3 regions of the Pedobacter sp. HDW13 genome follow, and region 3 is predicted to be linked to each of the others. Evidence: riboswitches for the same ligand, from Rfam matches in the RefSeq annotation. Region 3 holds a riboswitch; each other region holds the start of a gene.
What was found. Region 3 has a riboswitch for S-adenosylmethionine ahead of G7074_RS20040 (peroxiredoxin). Riboswitches for the same ligand answer to the same signal wherever they lie in the genome.
Positions count from the first base shown of each region.

Region 1 (6,315 bases), 740 kb from region 3:
AAAAATATAGTGGTATTCTACCGGCGTTAAAGCTTTAACATGCAAATCAGGACGGTATTGCTTAATTGCAGTAAACAGTGCTGAATAGAAAGCCACATCATACTGTGGTAAAACACCGCCAACAATATGCACTTCGGTTACCGGCTCATCATCGTATTTTTTTACAATATCGAGCATTTGGTTCATGGTTAAGGCCCAGCCTTCTTCTTTTTGCTTTAATAGGCGCGAGTACGAACAGAATTTGCAATCGTAAACACAAAGATTGGTAGGTTCTAAATGGAAATTACGGTTAAAATAAGTTTTATCGCCGTGTTTTTGCTCCCTTACAAAGTTGGCCAAAACGCCCAGATAGCCTAATTCTGCGTACTCATAGAGGTAAACGCCTTCATCAAAACTAATCCGCTCTCCCTGAAGAACTTTGTGTGCAATGTTTTGTAGTTCAGTTGATAAGTTGGTATCAGCTAGTATTTTTTCAACCTGATCAGTTGTATTCATTCCTGAAATATTTTGAACAAAAATACAATAATGAGGCGATTTGAAAATCATTTTCTTGTAACAAACCGGTATTTTATTATTTCTCAATACATTATTTGAATGTTAGAAGGATTGATTTTTGAATGAGTAAATATGCATCCTGCCTTAAACATTCAATCATTCAAAATTTAATTGTTTATGTAAGCTATATTCTTCAGGGAAGCTTCCGTGCTAATCCGTGCTTCCGTGGCTCATAAAAATAGGTTGTAAACAAAAAAGCACCTCTTTTCAGAAGTGCTTTCGGGTATGTTTTTCAATGCTAAATATTATCGTGCAGCTGGTACAAACGTTAAAATGATGTTTGCTGTTCTGCCACCAAATTCAATTGGCGATTTTAATACCATTTGGGTGCTCGAAAGTTCGGTTAATACTAAACGGTAACCTTCAGTTACGTTTTTAGCTTTATCACCTTCGTAGATTTTTTTAAACTGGAAAGTCTGATCTTTTGGTGCTGCCGACCAGAAAATAGTCTGCATTACCGATCCGCACGCGCTTGATGCCGGTAAAGTGTACGATCCGTTACCGCTGTTGGTTAATTTCCAGGTACTGCCCTGAAAGCATTTGTACGATTTCTCGCCGAATAAACCTTGCACGGCACCATCAGGTAAACCTTCTAAAGCTACATTGCTTACTACCCAGTCGCGCACTACTGTACCTCTGCTACCGGTAACACCTGCGGTTACCCTTTTTGCAGTATTGCAGCTTTGTAACATTACTAAAGTAGAACATGCGATTGCGATAGCTATAAATAATCTTTTCATTTTAGTTTAATTTAAATTCTGTCAAAGTTGTTACATAAATCTTGCCAAAACAATTACGAAGTTTAAATTAGCTGCAAAATATTAAATTGCAATCTGATATTATTTCGATCAACCCCTATTATCATGAAACCCGAAACCCTTGCTATTCACGCATCTAATCTCGTTAACAGTGCTACAGGCGATGTTACTCCTCCCATTAATCTGTCTACAACTTTTTTTCGCGATGAGCATGGCGGGTACCCTGGAGGCCATATGTATAGCCGGGTAAGCAATCCAAACCGGTCTGCTTTAGAAAACACTTTAGCCAAATTAGAATACGGTGAAGATGCAGCTGCTTTCTCATCGGGCAATACTTCGGGTATGGCCTTGTTTCAGGCGTTAAAAGCAGGGAGCCATATTATTGCACCCGATGATATGTATTGGGGCTTTAAAAAACAATTACTTACCATTTTCGCCGATATACTTGAATTTGATTTCGTCGACCAAACAGACCTGGATCTGGTTAAAGCCTCTGTTAAGCCTAACACCAAACTCATTTGGTCTGAAACACCTTCCAATCCCTTGTTAAAAGTTACGGATATAAGTGCAATAACTAAAATTGCAAAGGCAGCCAATATAACTTTTGCCTGCGACAGTACTTTCGCCTCTCCTATTTTACAAAACCCGATTTTGCTCGGGCTGATATTGTAATGCACAGCAGTACCAAATACCTGGGTGGCCACAGCGATGTATTAGGTGGCGTTTTGATTACAGCGAAAAAGGATGGACTGTGGGATAAAATTAAGAATGTGCAGCAAACCGGTGGTGCCGTTCCATCGCCTTTTGATTGCTATCTGTTAACGCGCAGTATTAAAACCCTGGCATACCGCATGAAAGGTCACTGCGAGAATGGTAAAAAAGTAGCTAAATATTTAAATCAGCACCCGAAGGTAGAAGCTGTTTTTTATCCGGGATTGGAAACGCATCCCCAACATGAAATTGCTAAAAGCCAAATGAAAGATTTTGGTGGTATGATGTCGTTCCTGGTAAAAGGTGGTGTAGAGGCAGCAAGTAAAGCGGTTAATAAAGTGCAGTTGTTTGCGCAGGCTACCAGCTTAGGCGGCGTTGAAAGTTTGATTGAACACCGCTACTCGATTGAAGGACCGGATAGTAAAACACCTAAAAACCTGTTGCGCATTTCGGTTGGGTTGGAACATGCAGATGATATTATTGCTGATTTGGAGCAGGCTTTAAACTAGCATTTAACCCTATAAGGTTTCTAAAACCTTATAGGGTTATCTATAGGACTTAAAAACTATTTCGGGTTACAAACCGTAGTTAATTTAAGCGAATAATTGGCTTCTAAAGGCTCATTGGTTTGCGCTAAACGTTGTGAACCCGTATTGGCCGGACAAGCAATATCGCCTGCGGCATCGTAAACCAATTTGTTGCCGTTGGCCAATAACTCTTTAGGTACATAAATCTGCACTTTAGTAATTGAATAGCCCGAAGGAAAATAGCGAACATAATAACCATCAGGATGTTTGGTCCAGATGCCGCTGGGCACATCGCTTCTTGGAGGTGCCATACCTGCTACAATTGCATATTTCTCCATATCAGCATAGGTGTAATTGCCTGATGCCACCAACTGCCTGATATTGTTTTCGGCTTCAAACACAGCTTTTAAGCCTGATGGCAACTGATCTTTAGCTTTCTCCATTACATCAAAAGGTAAAATACCCAAAGCACCACCTTCTAACTGGGTAAGTTGCTTAGGTGTAAGTAACTTAATGGCAGTAAGTTTAACCTGGCCGCTGTAATCGGCAAATTTTGTGCGGGCAATAATGGTCCACAATAAAACCTGAATATCGTGCTGTTCTACTTCGGGGTGCTTTTCGGCACTCTTTAATATCGATACTACAATTTCTTCTTTGGGTCCTAAAACCGGAGCAAACATGTAGCCATCGCCTTTTGAAGGGGCAAAGGTTCCGGCTTTAAGGCAATAGCTTTTATTGGTCATTTCGTAAAAACCTTCGCAAAGCACATAACCGCCCTCCGGATTTTTAGGTAATAAATATAAAGGCTGAAATTTCTCCTTCGATTTAAAATCGGGCATCATCTCGCCTTCGCGATTCACATCTTCAAAACTGGTGGTAATGGCAGCAGGCTGTTTCAGGAATTTATCAACCCCTAAGGCTTTAGCACCCTGTGCTGTACCCACTTTTAGTAGTTTATCTTTTAAGCCACCAAACTGGGCATTAACGTTATTTAAGCAGGCAACAGTAAATAGTATTGCCAAACCATAGAATTTTACATTTTTCATGATGATTAGATTTAGATAGGTAACACAAACTTAAAGTTTTAACCATTAACTTTATATTAAAATATTTAAGGAGCCTTAATTATTTAAAATTAGCACCCTCATTCACAGTAGCTTGCTTTAAATTCAAAATTTTATTTTGTGGATTAAAATTAAATTCAGACATTTGGAATATTATTTGGCAATAAGCTAAGTAAAAGTCAATCTTCAGAGGTTGATTTATAAAGAAGTGGCGAGAGACTGGCTCCATGACCCACTGGCAACCCTCAGAAAGAGAAGGTGCCAATTCCTGACTGGCTAACACGGTGTTATCTGGTGATATAAATTTTAACTGATGAAAACATTAAATCTTCAATCGCTAAGCGAACCTGGTTCAAACCTTAAAAAAGTAGAAGATCTTTCTATGTCTTTTATGTGTTGCAATATGCAGGCGATTACTTGTATGTGCTGTTGCATACAGTAATTTAAAAATCTTCCCTTTTTGTGTTTTTCAAACTGGAAGGTCCCGCTAAAACGGGATACGCCCACACAGCTTTAACCTTTAGGTTAATCTGATCCCTACAGATTATTCAACATTTAAAAATTTAAGCATTAAAGATTATGTCAACTTCATATAAATTCGAAACTTTACAAATACACGCAGGTCAGGAAATCGATCCAACTACAGGCTCAAGGGCTGTTCCTATTTATCAAACCACTTCATACGGTTTTAAAAATGCTGAGCATGGAGCCAATTTATTTGCTTTAAAAGAGTTCGGTAATATCTATACCAGGATCATGAACCCAACCAGCGATGTTTTCGAAAAACGCATTGCAGCTTTAGAAGGTGGCGTAGCAGCATTAGCAGTAGCATCTGGTCAGGCAGCACAATTTATTGCCTTAAATAATATCCTGGAGGCTGGCGACAGCATTGTTTCTTCATCTCATGTTTACGGCGGTACTTATAATCAGTTTAAAGTAGCGTTTAAGCGTTTGGGTATTCATGTTGATTTTGCTAACCCGGATGTGCCAGAAGAATTTGAAGCTAAAATTACCGATAAAACAAAAGCTATTTATTTAGAGACTATCGGTAACCCGGCATTTAGTGTGCCCGATTTTGAAAAAATTGCGGCTATTGCCAAAAAATATGATCTTCCTTTAGTTGTTGATAATACTTTCGGTGCTGCAGGTTACCTGTTTAAACCATTAGAACATGGCGCTAACGTAGTGGTACAATCGGCTACCAAATGGATTGGCGGACATGGAACCAGCATTGGTGGTGTAATTGTTGATGGCGGAAATTATAACTGGGGAAATGGTAAGTTTCCACAATTTAGTCAACCATCAGAAGGCTACCATGGTTTGGTTTTTAGCGATGTTTTCGGTGTCGACGGTCCTTTTGGCAATATTCAGTTTATTATTCGTGCCCGTGTAGAAGGTTTAAGGGATTTAGGTCCGGCTATTGCGCCGTTCAACTCTTTCCTGTTATTGCAAGGTCTCGAAACTTTATCGCTTCGTGTACAACGCCATGTAGATAATGCTTTAGAATTGGCTACCTGGTTAGAAAATCACCCGGCAGTTAAAGAAGTGGCTTATCCTGGTTTGGCCAGCAGTAAATACAATAATTTGGCAAAGAAATATTTAAGCAATGGCTTTGGAGCAGTTTTATCTTTCGAGTTAAACGGCAGCAAAGAAAGAGCAACCCAATTAATCGATAATTTAAAACTGATTTCGCACCTCGCAAACGTGGGCGATGCCAAAACGCTGATTATCCAGCCATCGGCTACCACACACCAGCAATTAAGCGATAGCGAACAACTGGCTGCAGGTGTTAAACCGAACTCGCTTCGCGTATCAGTTGGTATCGAGCATATCGACGACATTAAGGCCGATTTTGAGCAGGCTTTTGCAGCAATTGGCTTATCAGTAAGTACAGCCAGTTTACAAGCCTAATCCTTTTTTTATTACCATCAGCATTATTTTAGCATGAGCACAGCATCAACATATCAATATAACAAACAATTTAAGCTCGAAAGCGGAAAAAAAATCCGTAACCTGCAAATCGCTTATCAAACATATGGCAAATTAAACACAAAGAAAGATAACGTAATATGGGTTTGCCATGCGCTTACTGCCAATGCCGATGTTTTTGAATGGTGGGAAGGTTTGTTTGGGCAAAACGCTTTATTCAATCCAAACGATCATTATATTATTTGTGCTAATGTTTTAGGCTCTAATTATGGTACAACCAATCCTTTAAGTACCAATCCGGTTAACAGCCTGCCTTATTACTTGTCGTTTCCGCAGTTTACCATCCGCGATTTTGTATCAGCGCACCAGCTTTTAGCGGCGCATTTACAAATCGATACCATTAAACTATTAATTGGTGGCTCGTTAGGTGGACAACAAGCTGTTGAATGGAGCATTATTGAGCCGAATAAAATTGAGAACCTGATTTTAGTGGCTACTAATGCCGTGCATTCGCCCTGGGGAATTGCCTTTAACGAAAGTCAGCGACTAGCCATTACTACCGACCGTACTTTTTATGCCAATAAGCCTGATGGAGGCATTAAAGGTTTGAAAGCAGCCAGAAGCATTGCACTTTTAAGCTATCGTACTTACAATGCCTATGGCAGCACACAGGTAGAAAGTGTAAACGATAAAACTGATAATTTCAGGGCTTCGTCTTATCAGAATTATCAGGGAGAGAAATTAACCAATCGCTTTAACGCATACAGTTAT
Region 1 covers NZ_CP049868.1:5,473,677-5,479,991, reverse strand. Annotated here, with positions in the region: gene mqnE (aminofutalosine synthase MqnE) at 1-495, opposite strand, end outside; gene G7074_RS22845 (hypothetical protein) at 801-1,295, opposite strand; partial or broken gene G7074_RS22840 (PLP-dependent aspartate aminotransferase family protein) at 1,419-2,533, shown strand; gene G7074_RS22835 (hypothetical protein) at 2,590-3,597, opposite strand; SAM riboswitch class I at 3,811-3,921, shown strand; gene G7074_RS22830 (O-acetylhomoserine aminocarboxypropyltransferase/cysteine synthase family protein) at 4,195-5,526, shown strand; gene metX (homoserine O-acetyltransferase) at 5,560-6,315, shown strand, end outside.
Region 1: it holds a riboswitch for S-adenosylmethionine, as region 3 does, so the genes downstream of both, G7074_RS22830 (O-acetylhomoserine aminocarboxypropyltransferase/cysteine synthase family protein) here and G7074_RS20040 (peroxiredoxin) in region 3, are expected to answer to the same signal.

Region 2 (6,315 bases), 2.0 Mb from region 3:
CTGATGGCATAATCTTCAATCTGATCTTTGGTAATTTTACCTAAACCAAAATATCTCGAATCGGGGTGTGCGAAATAAAAACCGCTTACGGCTGCCGTTGGATACATGGCATAGCTTTCGGTTAAGCGTAATCCGATTTTATTTTCCGCATCGAGCAAAGTAAATAAAGTTCCTTTTTCGGTATGCTCTGGGCAAGCCGGATAACCCGGTGCCGGACGTATACCTGCATATTCTTCTTTAATCAGTTCCTGATTGCTTAGATTTTCATCTTTGGCATAACCCCAGTACTCTTTACGTACACGCTCGTGCATGCGCTCAGCAAAAGCTTCAGCTAAACGATCGGCCAGTGCTTTAGCCATAATGCTATTGTAATCGTCGTGGTTAGCTTCAAATTCGTTTACTAATTCATCAATACCAATACCCGTTGTTACGGCGAAGCCACCAAAATAATCCTGAATACCGCTTTCTTTCGGTGCAATAAAATCAGACAAGGCATAATAAGGTTGTCCGTCTACTTTCTCGGCCTGCTGACGGAGGGTATGTATGGTTACCAGTTGGGAGTTTTCAGTTTTCAGTTCGGAGTTATTTACCAGCTGATTACTGCCAACTGTTAACTGAATATCGTCTCCATCTGCATTTGCTGGCCAGAAACCGATTACGCCTCTTGCCGTTAGCAATTTCTCGTCAAGGATTCTTTTTAACAAAGTTTGTGCATCATCAAAAAGCTTTTTGGCTTCGTCGCCAACGTTTTTATCGTCAAAAATTTTGGGATAACTGCCACGAAGTTCCCAGGTATGGAAAAACGGGGTCCAGTCGATATAAGGCACCAGTTCTTCTAATGGGTAATTATCAAAAACCTTCGTTCCAATAAATTCAGGAACAGGTAGGTTGGATTGGAAATCTATCTTAAATTTATTTTCTCGGGCTTCTTCCAGTGTTTTAAAGCGCTTATCCGAACGTTTGTTTAAATGTGCTTCACGCGCTTTATCGTATTCGGCTTTAATACCGGCTACATATTCATCCTTGGTATCGGGATTCATCAAAGTGCTGCAAACCGTAACACTTCTGGATGCATCCAATACGTGAATGGCCGGACCCGAATAATTTGGTGCCACCTTTACAGCAGCATGAATACGTGAGGTAGTTGCACCACCAATAATTAAAGGTATAGTAAAACCTTCGCGCTCCATTTCTTTGGCAAAGTGAACCATTTCATCCAAGGAAGGGGTGATTAAGCCACTTAAACCAATAATATCGGCATTTATTTCTTTGGCTTTTTTGATGATATCCTGTGCAGGAACCATCACACCCATATCTATAATTTCGAAGTTGTTACAAGCCAGCACCACACCCACAATGTTTTTTCCGATATCGTGCACATCGCCTTTTACCGTGGCCATTAAAACCTTACCTGCCGATGAATTCTGATCCTGATCGGGATTATCGAGTTTTTCCTGCTCAATAAAAGGCAAGAGGTATGCAACGGCTTTTTTCATTACCCTAGCCGATTTTACTACCTGAGGCAGGAACATTTTACCTGCACCAAATAAATCTCCCACAATATTCATCCCATCCATCAATGGCCCCTCAATTACCTGAATCGGGCGGGCATATTTCTGGCGGGCCTCCTCTACATCGTCATCCAGATATTCTACAATACCTTTTACCAATGAATGTGATAACCTTTCTTCAACCGATCCTTTTCTCCACTCCTCATCTTTAACAATCTCTTTCCCTTTCGATTTTACGGTATCGGCATATTCTACCAGACGCTCAGTGGCATCTTCCCTACGGTTTAACAATACATCTTCTACCCTTTCCAATAATTCGGGTGGAATTTCCTGATAAACCTCCAACATACCGGCGTTTACGATCCCCATATCTAAACCTGCCTGAATGGCGTGATAAAGAAATGCAGAGTGCATGGCTTCGCGAACCACATTGTTACCCCTGAAAGAGAACGAAATATTCGAAACCCCACCGCTTACCTTGGCATGAGGCAGATTTTCTTTGATCCAGCGGGTGGCGTTAATAAAATCGACTGCGTAATTGTTGTGTTCCTCCAGGCCGGTGGCCACGGTTAAAATATTCGGGTCGAAAATAATATCTTCTGCCGGGAAACCGATTTCGTTTACAAGAATATCGTAACTTCTTTTACAAATTTCTTTTCTGCGTTCGTAATTATCGGCCTGTCCTTGCTCATCAAAAGCCATTACCACAACCGCAGCACCATACTGCATAATTTTACGGGCACTTTCGCGGAATTTATCTTCGCCTTCTTTCAAGGAAATAGAGTTCACAATCCCCTTGCCTTGCAGGCATTTTAAGCCATTCTCAATCACGGACCATTTTGATGAATCGACCATAATGGGTAGTTTGGCAATATCAGGTTCAGAAGCAATCAGGTTCAGGAATTTGGTCATGGCTGCTTCCGAATCAAGCATCCCCTCATCCATATTCACGTCAATAACCTGCGCGCCACCTTCTACCTGCTGTAATGCAACTGCTAAAGCAGCTTCATAATCGCCACCTAAAATCAGTTTCGAGAATTTTGGCGATCCGGTAATATTAGTTCTTTCGCCTATATTTACAAAAATACTTTCTGGGGTAATGGTTACAGGTTCAAGTCCGCTTAAACGCATATGAGGTTCGAGCACAGGTAATTTTCTAGGCTCAGCTTTCCGGGCATTTTTAGCAATGCAACCAATGTGATCAGGTGTGGTACCGCAACAACCACCAACAATATTCACAAAGCCTGATGCAATAAAATCATCAACCAGGTGAGCGGTTTCGTGTGGTTGTTCATCATAAGCTCCAAACTCGTTGGGTAAACCTGCATTTGGATAAGCCGAAACATAACAACCTGCTTTTGCGGCAAGCTCTTCGATATGCGGACGCATTTCTTTAGCTCCCAATGCACAGTTAAAACCGATACTTAATGGTTTGGCATGCATTACCGAGTTTAAGAAAGCCTCCGCCGTTTGGCCCGACAATGTTCTTCCTGAAGCATCGGTAATGGTCCCCGAGATCATAATCTCGAGCTTACGACCAATTACTTCTTCGTATTTTTTAATGGCCACAATAGCCACTTTTGCATTTAGGGTATCAAAAATGGTTTCGATCAACAACACATCCGAGCCACCATCTACCAACCCACGAACCTGCTCGTAATAAGCTGCTTCTAATTCATCAAAATAAACCGCCCTAAAACCAGGATCGTTAACATTCGGCGACATAGAAAGGGTACGGTTGGTTGGGCCAATGGCACCTGCAACAAAACACTTGCGATCGGGATTAGCCGCCATAAACTCGTCGGCCGCTTCTTTGGCTACCCTTGCTCCTTCAAAACTCATTTCGTAAGAAAGGTCTTCCATTTGGTAATCGGCCATCGAAATTCGCTGTGTACTAAAGGTATTGGTTTCGATAATATCGGCACCAGCAGCCATGTACTCGAGGTGTATGGTTTTGATAATATCGGGGCGTGTAATGTTAAGCAAATCGTTATTGCCTTTTACATCACAGGGATGATCTTTAAAGCGTTCCCCTCTAAAATCCTCTTCGGTTAGGGTATATCGCTGAATCATGGTACCCATTGCACCATCAATCACCAAAATACGTTTTTCTAATTCTTCTCTAATGCTCATTGTTGTTGTTGTAGCAAGTAGCAAGTATCAAGCGTTGAAATATTGATAACTCACTTTTTATTAGGTGGCAGCAAAAAGTAAAGGCAAAATTGTCTTAATACTTCATACTTGTTTCCTAAATTAATGGCTTATCTAAAAAGTTGGTACGTGAATCGTAATCCTAAACTTATCTGTTTCCGCTATTTGCAGAATAGAATTTAGCACCTTGTGTGGCACAGGTTGCTAAGACTTCGTTGGGTCTAATCCCTCCGTCTTTCTTAATAAGCATACAAAAATGCAACAAAGCGGCATCATTTCCAAAAATTATCGCCTTGTGGCCAAATAAAATTACAAAGGCCATGCAAAACTGCACAGCCTTAAGAATATTGTTCTGTTTAAACCGTTTATTTTCTGCTTCCGAAAATGCGTAGTAAGAACAGGAAGATGTTTAAGAAATCCAGGTATAAAGATAACGCAGCTACAATCGCCATTTTCTTAGATTCAATCTGAAGAACCTGTTCTCCGCTGGCCTCAATACCTTCGCCAATTCTTTTAATCTTTTGCACATCATAAGCTGTTAATGCAGTAAATATTGCAATGCCAATAAAAGCCATAAACAAGCTGAACTGTTCGCTCTGAATAAACATATTAATTACACTGGCAATTACTAAACCAATTACCCCAACCATCAGAATCGGACCAAATTTGCTTAGATCGATATTGGTTGTATAACCCATAAATGCCATAATTCCAAATATTCCGGCTGCACCTGCAAAACAGCTTACTACCGAACCTGAAGTATATGTTAACAAGATAAAGCTTAAGCTAATTCCGGTTAATACAGAGTAAAGCACAAATACGCCTATTAAAGCAGGTAATGATAACCGGCTTAAACCAAAGCCCATTAATAAAACCAGGCCTAGCGGAGCGAACATGGCTATATAACCAAATATAGACATACTAACTTTGCCTGTTGCAGGGTTAATATTTAAAAGATACTGCATTAACTGCTCGTTGGTACCGAAAAGATAAGCAGCTACTGTAGATAAACTCAATGCAACGAACATCCATAAGAAAACGTTAGCGAAGAATTTTTTAGACACAGATTTTTCCTGTACAAAAACACTGTTGTCCTGATATTGATAATTTTGTTGTTCCATTTTAATTTTTTGCGTGTTAAATTATATAAAAATAAACATTTAGTTCAATCTTTTTGTCAGCAATTCTTCAACTTTTTTAAAGAACTGCAGTGGCTTTAATGTACGCCAAGGCAGATTATCGAAATCGCCGCCAAAGTTAATGTAATAATCGATGTTGTTATCGCGAAACTCGGCAATTACATGTTCCTGAAAATTCACACCAACAATCCAGCCATCTTCCACCTCCTGAAACCACTCTTCGTAATAGCTATCATCAGAAGCATGGAAATTGAGCACATTTTCTCCGATGAGGATAAATTTATTAATGCCTTCATCCATCATCAACTCTACCACATCGCGTTTGAGCAACATAATATCGTTGTTGATGGCATCGTTCCACTCACCGATAAACTCTATTATGGCATAACCGCGATCGTAATCGGCATACAGCACCTTCATGTACAGTGTGCTCGATCCAAATTCATCCCATTGTGGGTGAAGTAAAAAGTTATAAATCTGCTTATCGAAGTAAAGCTCAGAATATTCGGTATTATAAAACGGTGAACGTTCATCTTCAGCCGAAATATAATCGTCTCGCCACTGGTAATAAGGCTCAATCTCGTGCATAGTTTTTAATTATTGAATGCGTGAATTTTGAATAAGTAAATGTTCTTAGCCCATCTCCAATTCAATCATTCTACCCTTCAGTCATTAATTTAATTTTGAATGAACGAATTTTGAATGAGTGAATGTTTAAGCCCATCTCCAATTCTGTCATTCCATCCTTCAATCATTTGTTAATGTTGTCCGGCTTCTACAGCTTTACGTACACTTCCGTAGCGGTTCAGCAACTCAGCAGCTTCTTCGTAGCCAATGTGCAGCTCATCAGCAACCATTTGTGTCCCACGATCTACCAACTTATGATTGGTTAATTGCATATCAACCATCTTATTACCAACCACACGTCCTAACTGTACCATAACCGTAGTACTAAGCATATTTAAAACCAGTTTTTGTGCCGTTCCCGATTTCATTCTTGTAGAACCGGTAATAAACTCAGGGCCAACCACCACTTCAACAGGGAAGTCAGATTCTGCAGCAATTGGTCCGCCGGTATTGCAAACAATGCAACCCGTTAAAACGCCATGTTTACGTGCCGTATTTAAGCCCCCAATAACATAAGGAGTAGTCCCTGATGCAGCCAGGCCAACCAGACAGTCTTTTTCGTTAATATTAAACTCCTGCAAATCTTCCCAGGCTTGTTCAGCATCATCCTCTGCAAATTCTACAGCCCTTCTGATAGCGGTATCTCCACCGGCAATAATGCCTACAACCCAATCAAAAGGCACACCATAGGTAGGCGGACATTCTGATGCATCTACCACACCTAAACGCCCACTGGTACCCGCTCCGATATAAAAAAGACGACCACCTTTTTTCATTCTTTCGGCAACTGCCGAAGTTAATTTTTCGATCTGAGGCAAAGATTTTTCTACAGCAAAAGCTACAGTCTTATCTTCGTTATTAATGCCCTGCAAGACTTCCAACACCGA
Region 2 covers NZ_CP049868.1:2,711,162-2,717,476, reverse strand. Annotated here, with positions in the region: gene metH (methionine synthase) at 1-3,644, opposite strand, end outside; SAM riboswitch class I at 3,808-3,911, opposite strand; gene G7074_RS11545 (Bax inhibitor-1/YccA family protein) at 4,028-4,783, opposite strand; gene G7074_RS11540 (hypothetical protein) at 4,823-5,389, opposite strand; gene murQ (N-acetylmuramic acid 6-phosphate etherase) at 5,560-6,315, opposite strand, start outside.
Region 2: it holds a riboswitch for S-adenosylmethionine, as region 3 does, so the genes downstream of both, metH (methionine synthase) here and G7074_RS20040 (peroxiredoxin) in region 3, are expected to answer to the same signal.

Region 3 (6,315 bases):
AAATTTTATGTACGCTCATTTTATTTTGGTTTTTTAATGATTATTTTCCTTTTATCGATTCATTCTTGTTTACTGCAGCAGTTTCTGGTGCTGGTTCGGCAATCAGTTCGTCTAGTACGCGATTAAATTTCTTCTCGTAATCGTCGTAATATTTACCTGTTACCGTGCCGGTGTAACCGGTGTAAATTTCGCGTACCTCTCCTTTTCTATCGATGATAATGGTAGTTGGGAAAGCAATAAATTTGTTGAGTGCGGGCAGTTTCTGTGCTACCAGTTTCTTATCGGCCAGCCCACCGAATAGGATATCGTATTTGATATCGTATTTATCTCTCAGCTTTCCGAGCGTGTACTGGGCATAGGCCAGACTGTCTTTTTGTTCAAAACCAATGGCAATGGCTTCTACTCCGCGTTTTTGGTTTTTGTTAAACCAGGGCGAAAGAAAAACAGTCTGGTCGGTACAGTTCGGACACCAGGTACCCACAATTTCTACAATTACCACTTTGCCTTTGTATTTATCGTCGCTCAGCGAAACGGCTTTACCCTTAAGATCAGGAAAAGTGAAATCGAGTTTTTTATAGCCTTCTTTTAAAAAGGTTAATTTATAGGGATCAGGCAGGTTGGCATCGTTGTTTTTAGTGGCATCGAACTTGATGTTTTTATAGATACCAAAACCCTGATCTCCTGATAGCGTGCCATCTTCATTTACTTTTCCTTTAATAATAAAAGGACTTGGACCGGTAAAGCCCGATAAAGCGAACTCATTTCCTTGTATGGTGCCTTCAATTTCACGGCTATCGCCTACAACCGTCATAATTACGCCCGTAAGCTTATTCCCGTTTTGTTTCAGCACCGCAATTGATGCAGGAACAGCTTCTTTACTGTATAATTTAAGTTCCCATTTGCCCGATAGGTCGGCAGTAGGTTTTACATCTTTACCGGGCTCTACAAAGCGGTAGGTTTTACCAGGCTCGGCCGTAAATGGCAGAGAGTTCCCCCTGAAACCTGGTACCAAACTCCGATACTCACCACTTAATGTACCATTGGGTTCTATTTTGGCCACCAGGGCTGCATCGTAAGTATTCATTTTAACGAAAATCGAATCCTTTCCAAGACGCTGCACATGGAAATCATCGCGACGGGTGCCATTTATCAAAGTAAAAACAGCGTGTTCAGGATCTTTGCCCTTAAATTCGAAATTAAATGGAACAGCCGATTCGCTCACCGTAAATACACCGCGCCATATTCCTTCTTTAATAAAGGCTGCGGGTGGTTTAACTGTTGCCGAAAAGGCCGAACTACTGATCAATAGTCCCAAAGAGAGGCCTTTTAGTGTGGGTAGATAGTTTTTAAAGTTCATGTTTATGGTTTTAGTTTAGTAATTCTGTTTTAAAACCCTGTGGAGCAGACATACCATTTCCATGACTGGTAAATTACCAGCCGCTTAATCAAAAAAGAAAAGCATGTTTGAAACTGTAAATGCTATTTACAACAGCAGGAGTTTTGTAGTTTAAGTGTTTTCATATCTTAGTTAATTTATTTTTCCCCCGAAAAATTTCGGACGAATGAGTAAAGCACTTATTTCATTGCTGAAAAGTTGCTAGAAGATCGACGAGGCTCCCTCTCCCTTCTTCTGTATAAATCATCTACTAGTGGTGGAATTATTAGATGCAGTAAATTTATTTTTCCGGAATACCTCCGGAATGAGTAAAGCACTTATTTCATTACTGAAAAGTTGCTAGAAGATCGATGAGGCTCCCTCTCCCTTCTTCTGTATAAATTATCTACTATTGGTGGAATTACTAGATGCTGTAAAGGTAAAACAAAAAATATTAAAAACCAATTAAACCTATAGATTTTATAGTATTTATTTTTTCTGTGATAATCGGATAGTAATGAGGGCTTAATCGTATCTTGTGAAAAGCTTAAATAACATCCTGGATTGTACGCCATCTGTGCTGAATGAATTTTCCACCATTACATAAAGCGCCACACATTGCACAACCAGGATGTTATTTTTATGAATTGCTGAAATCACCAGGCTATTCGGCAAGAGAATTTGGTGATTGGCCAAATATATAAAAAGTCTACCAATTTAGTATACTTTATTAAAAATAATCAGGCTTACGCTTAATTTGCCTTATAAAAGCATATCTCCCCACCTACCTTCTTTCATTTTAATAAACAAAGCAACGAAGTGTTGCACCTTATGTTATGAAGTATATTAAGATTTAATCAACTCATATTCTGCTTATTAGTAAATACGATTCTAAATTATTCTTATTAAACATTTTTGTTAAACAAAAAAGAATAATACCTTTACACCCGTAAATATTTTTCAATTGCCTAATGTTTAGCTATGAGTTTAATCATCCGATCCCTTTCTTATACCCATCCCGATAACGAGCAACTCTTCAATAACCTCTCGCTAAACATTGCCAGCGGCGATAAAGCGGCATTAGTGGGCATTAATGGCGTAGGCAAATCAACCTTGCTCAAAATGCTTGCAGGTGCTATGCAACCCGGTTCAGGCGAAATCATCACCCCTGAAAAGCCGTGGTACATTCCGCAGCATTTAGGAGAATACGACCAGTATACCGTTGCCCGCACACTTGGCATCGATCAAAAGCTAAAAGCCCTGCAAGCTATTCTGGCTGGTGATGCCGATCCGCAGCATTTTACCGATCTGAATGATGACTGGGAAATTGAGCAGAAAGTAAGTCAGGCATTAAAAAAATGGAGACTAGAACATTTATCAACCGATCAGTTACTTGGCAGCCTGAGTGGAGGACAGAAAACAAAAATTTTCCTGGCCAGCATAAACCTGCACCAACCAGAGCTGATTTTGCTAGATGAACCTTCCAACCATTTGGATATCCAAACCCGAAAAAAATTATATCAATTTATAGCGCAGAGCAAGGCAACCATTTTGGTGGTGAGTCATGACAGAAGCTTGCTTAATCTGATGAATAAAACCCTCGAGCTGAGTAAAAAAGGCATTGAGGTTTATGGTGGCAATTTTGAATTTTATCAGCAGCAAAAGCTGGAAAAGGTTAATGCCCTGCATGCACAGCTTAACGAACAGGCCAAAACACTTAAACAAACAGAGAAGAAAGCACGCGATGTAGCCTACCAGCGCCAAAAACAAGAGCAGCGTGGTAAAAGCGCCGGACAAAGCAACTCGCTTCCCCGCATTATTGCCGGCGGATTGAAAAGTAAATCGGAACGGAGTACGGCTAAAGTACTTGATGCCCAGCATGAAAAAATAACGGGCTTACAGGAAAACATGCAGGAAACGCGGTCGCAAATTCAACAATATCAGGTGTTAAAAATCAACATCATGGCATCCGAAATACACCATGGAAAATTACTGATCGATGCCGAAGCAATTAACTTCGGATATACCATTCCTTTGCTGCAAGAAGGAATCAGTTTCCAGCTTCGATCGGGCGAAAGGATGCAGATTAAAGGAGCAAATGGCTCGGGCAAAAGCACCTTACTAAAAATCGTAACTGGAGAGCTGCAACCCATCCAGGGAAATTACAGCGCTACCGATTTTTCCTATCTTTACCTCGATCAGGATTATGCGATGATTAAGCCAGAGCTAAGCATTTACGACCAGATACAAGAATATAATTCGATTGGATTGCAGGAACACGAAATCAGAGCATTTTTAGTGCATTCGCAATTTGATGCAGCCTCTTTTGACCGCAAATGTGTGGGATTGAGTGGAGGCGAAAAAATGAAGCTCGCGCTGTGCTGTCTTTCTGTAAGTAACCTCAAACCCGACATGCTTATTTTGGACGAGCCGACTAATAATCTGGATCTGAAGAGCCTGGATGTACTTACTGCGGCCATAAAAGATTATGCAGGCACACTGTTGGTGATCTCTCATGATGAATATTTTATCAAAGAGATTGGTATAAACAGTTACATTAATTTAAATTAACAGCGATTAAACAATAACATGCCACTTAAAAATACCGGAACCGAACAATTAATTAAAGACACCGCCAAAAGGCTCATTTTTGCCGAAGGTAAATTGCATGCCACCACTCAGGAAATTGCCGATGCGGCTGGAGTAAACCGTACCGCACTGCACTACTATTTCCGCTCGAGGGATTTACTCATTGCAGCTGTTTTTCAGGAAGCGATGCAAGGGCTGAGCGAACGCCTTAACGCATGTATGGCTTCTGCTAAACCATTCAGGCAAAAGGTTGAATTTCTGATTGAAGTATTTTTAAAGGATATGATGGCTTTCCCCTATCAGGAAACTTTTCTCGTAACCGAAATCAACACACTCGGAAAGCAACTGGTTGGAAATATCGATTCAGGTCCTGTTGAAAGCTTTTTAAACGAAGTGCAACAAGAAATGGACTCGGGCAATGTTAAAACGATGCCTCCCTACCAATTCCTGATGAACCTTTTTTCGCTATTATCTTATCCCCTCATTATGGCTCCTTTGTACAAGCAGTTATTTCAACTCACAGATAATGCTTTTGATGAACTTATTACTGCCCGAAAAGCAATGATTGTGGATCTGATTTTTATCCATCGCGGATAATTAAGGATGAAGGGATGCTTAGCGGGCCAGATTTGCAACCTCAATAATGGCATCGACAAAAGCCTGTGGCGCCTCCTGAGGAAGCACATGCCCAATGCCACCGCTAATGGTATGGTGCACATATTTGCCTGTAAATTTACTAGCGTATTGTGCCGGATCTGGATGCGGCGCCCCGTTGGCATCTCCCTCAAGGGTTACTGTGGGGACCGAAATAGTAGGTGAGGTAGCCAGTTTCTTTTCAAGTACACCGTATTTAGTTTCTCCTTTACTTAAGCCCAATCTCCAACGGTAGTTATCGATCACCACCTGTACGTGGTCAGGATTATCGAACCCTTTGGCCGATTCCGCATAGGTTGCATCGCTAAAGCTCCATTTTGGTGAGGCCAGCTGCCAGATTTGTTTATTAAAGGCTTTGGTATTGGCTGCATAACCCGCCGCACCTCGTGCCGTTGCAAAATAGAATTGATACCACCAGGCCAGCTCAGCTTTTGGTGGCAAAGGAGCCAAATTTCCAGCCTGGCTACCAATTAAATAACCACTTACCGAAACCAATCCTTTAACACGTTCAGGCCAGATGGCTGCAATGATATCGGCTGTACGAGCTCCCCAGTCGTAACCACCCAAAATGGCTTTTTTAATTTTCAAAGCATCCATAAAGGCCACAATATCTACCGCAACTGCTGCTTGTTGTCCGTTGCGGGGAGTAGTTGCAGAAAGAAACTTCGTTGTACCGTAACCTCTTAGGTAGGGCACCAATACATGATAGCCTTTTGCAACAAGAATGCCTGTTACTTCACTATAACTGTCTATATCGTAAGGCCAGCCATGAAGCAGGATAACTGTTTCCCCATCAGCCAGGCCGGCCTCGGCGTAACCCACATCCAGTACGCCTGCCTTTATATGCTTTAGCGCCACCAATGGCTTGCTAACTAAAGTATTGCTATCGGTTAAATTAATTTCAGTAGCCTGTGCAGCACCCAAACCGCTTAGCAGAAATACAACAAAATACATTGTTATTTTACCCCAAAGGCCTATTTGTTTTTTAATTGATAATTCGTTCATGATTTTATTGCTTTTAATGGTCTATTTAGTCTTTCCTATTAAATGTATAGCCAAAACTAGTTGCATTAACGGGCAAAAAACAGCAATAAAATATTGAAACAGGCATATTGCCGGCTGACTTGGACAGTTAGCGAGGTAAACTGGCAATGGAGCTTGCCCTTGGGAAAAGATTTTATGCTTAACAGTGGTTTGTGCTAACACAAACCACTGAAAAATGAGGTTTTGATTTTATTTGTCGCAGCCTGGCAATAACAGGTGTAACGGGCATAAATCTGATAATTACTTGTTCGGAATCACCTCTGCATTACTGATGGTTTTAATGATAAACCGGTTGATTATTTCGCTCTCATCAGTAAATCCGCAATCAAATTTGATGGTATGTTTACCGGTTTTTAAAGCTGGAACAGGTTGCTTTAAGGTAATTTCCTTTTTAAAACCACCTTTACTATTATAAACTTTAACTGTTGTACCATTGCATACAATTGAAGTGCCGGCTTCAAATTCGCCTGGTAGTTCGAGTTTAAAATAACCGTCCAGCTCGAGCCAGGGATTGCGAATTACTCCTTCCTTACCAGTAAATGTAAGCGTAAAATTTAAAGGCTGCTCGGCATTGCTATTGGTAAATTGCCATTCTGAAAAGGTTGGTTGCCCGGGCTGTAGTAGTTGTTTGGTGTGTTCAAATTTGATTTTTT
Region 3 covers NZ_CP049868.1:4,735,038-4,741,352, reverse strand. Annotated here, with positions in the region: gene G7074_RS20045 (peroxiredoxin) at 1-19, opposite strand, end outside; gene G7074_RS20040 (peroxiredoxin) at 41-1,357, opposite strand; SAM riboswitch class I at 1,531-1,641, opposite strand; SAM riboswitch class I at 1,674-1,779, opposite strand; gene G7074_RS20035 (ABC-F family ATP-binding cassette domain-containing protein) at 2,357-3,946, shown strand; gene G7074_RS20030 (TetR/AcrR family transcriptional regulator) at 3,965-4,561, shown strand; gene G7074_RS20025 (alpha/beta fold hydrolase) at 4,580-5,623, opposite strand; gene G7074_RS20020 (hypothetical protein) at 5,903-6,315, opposite strand, start outside.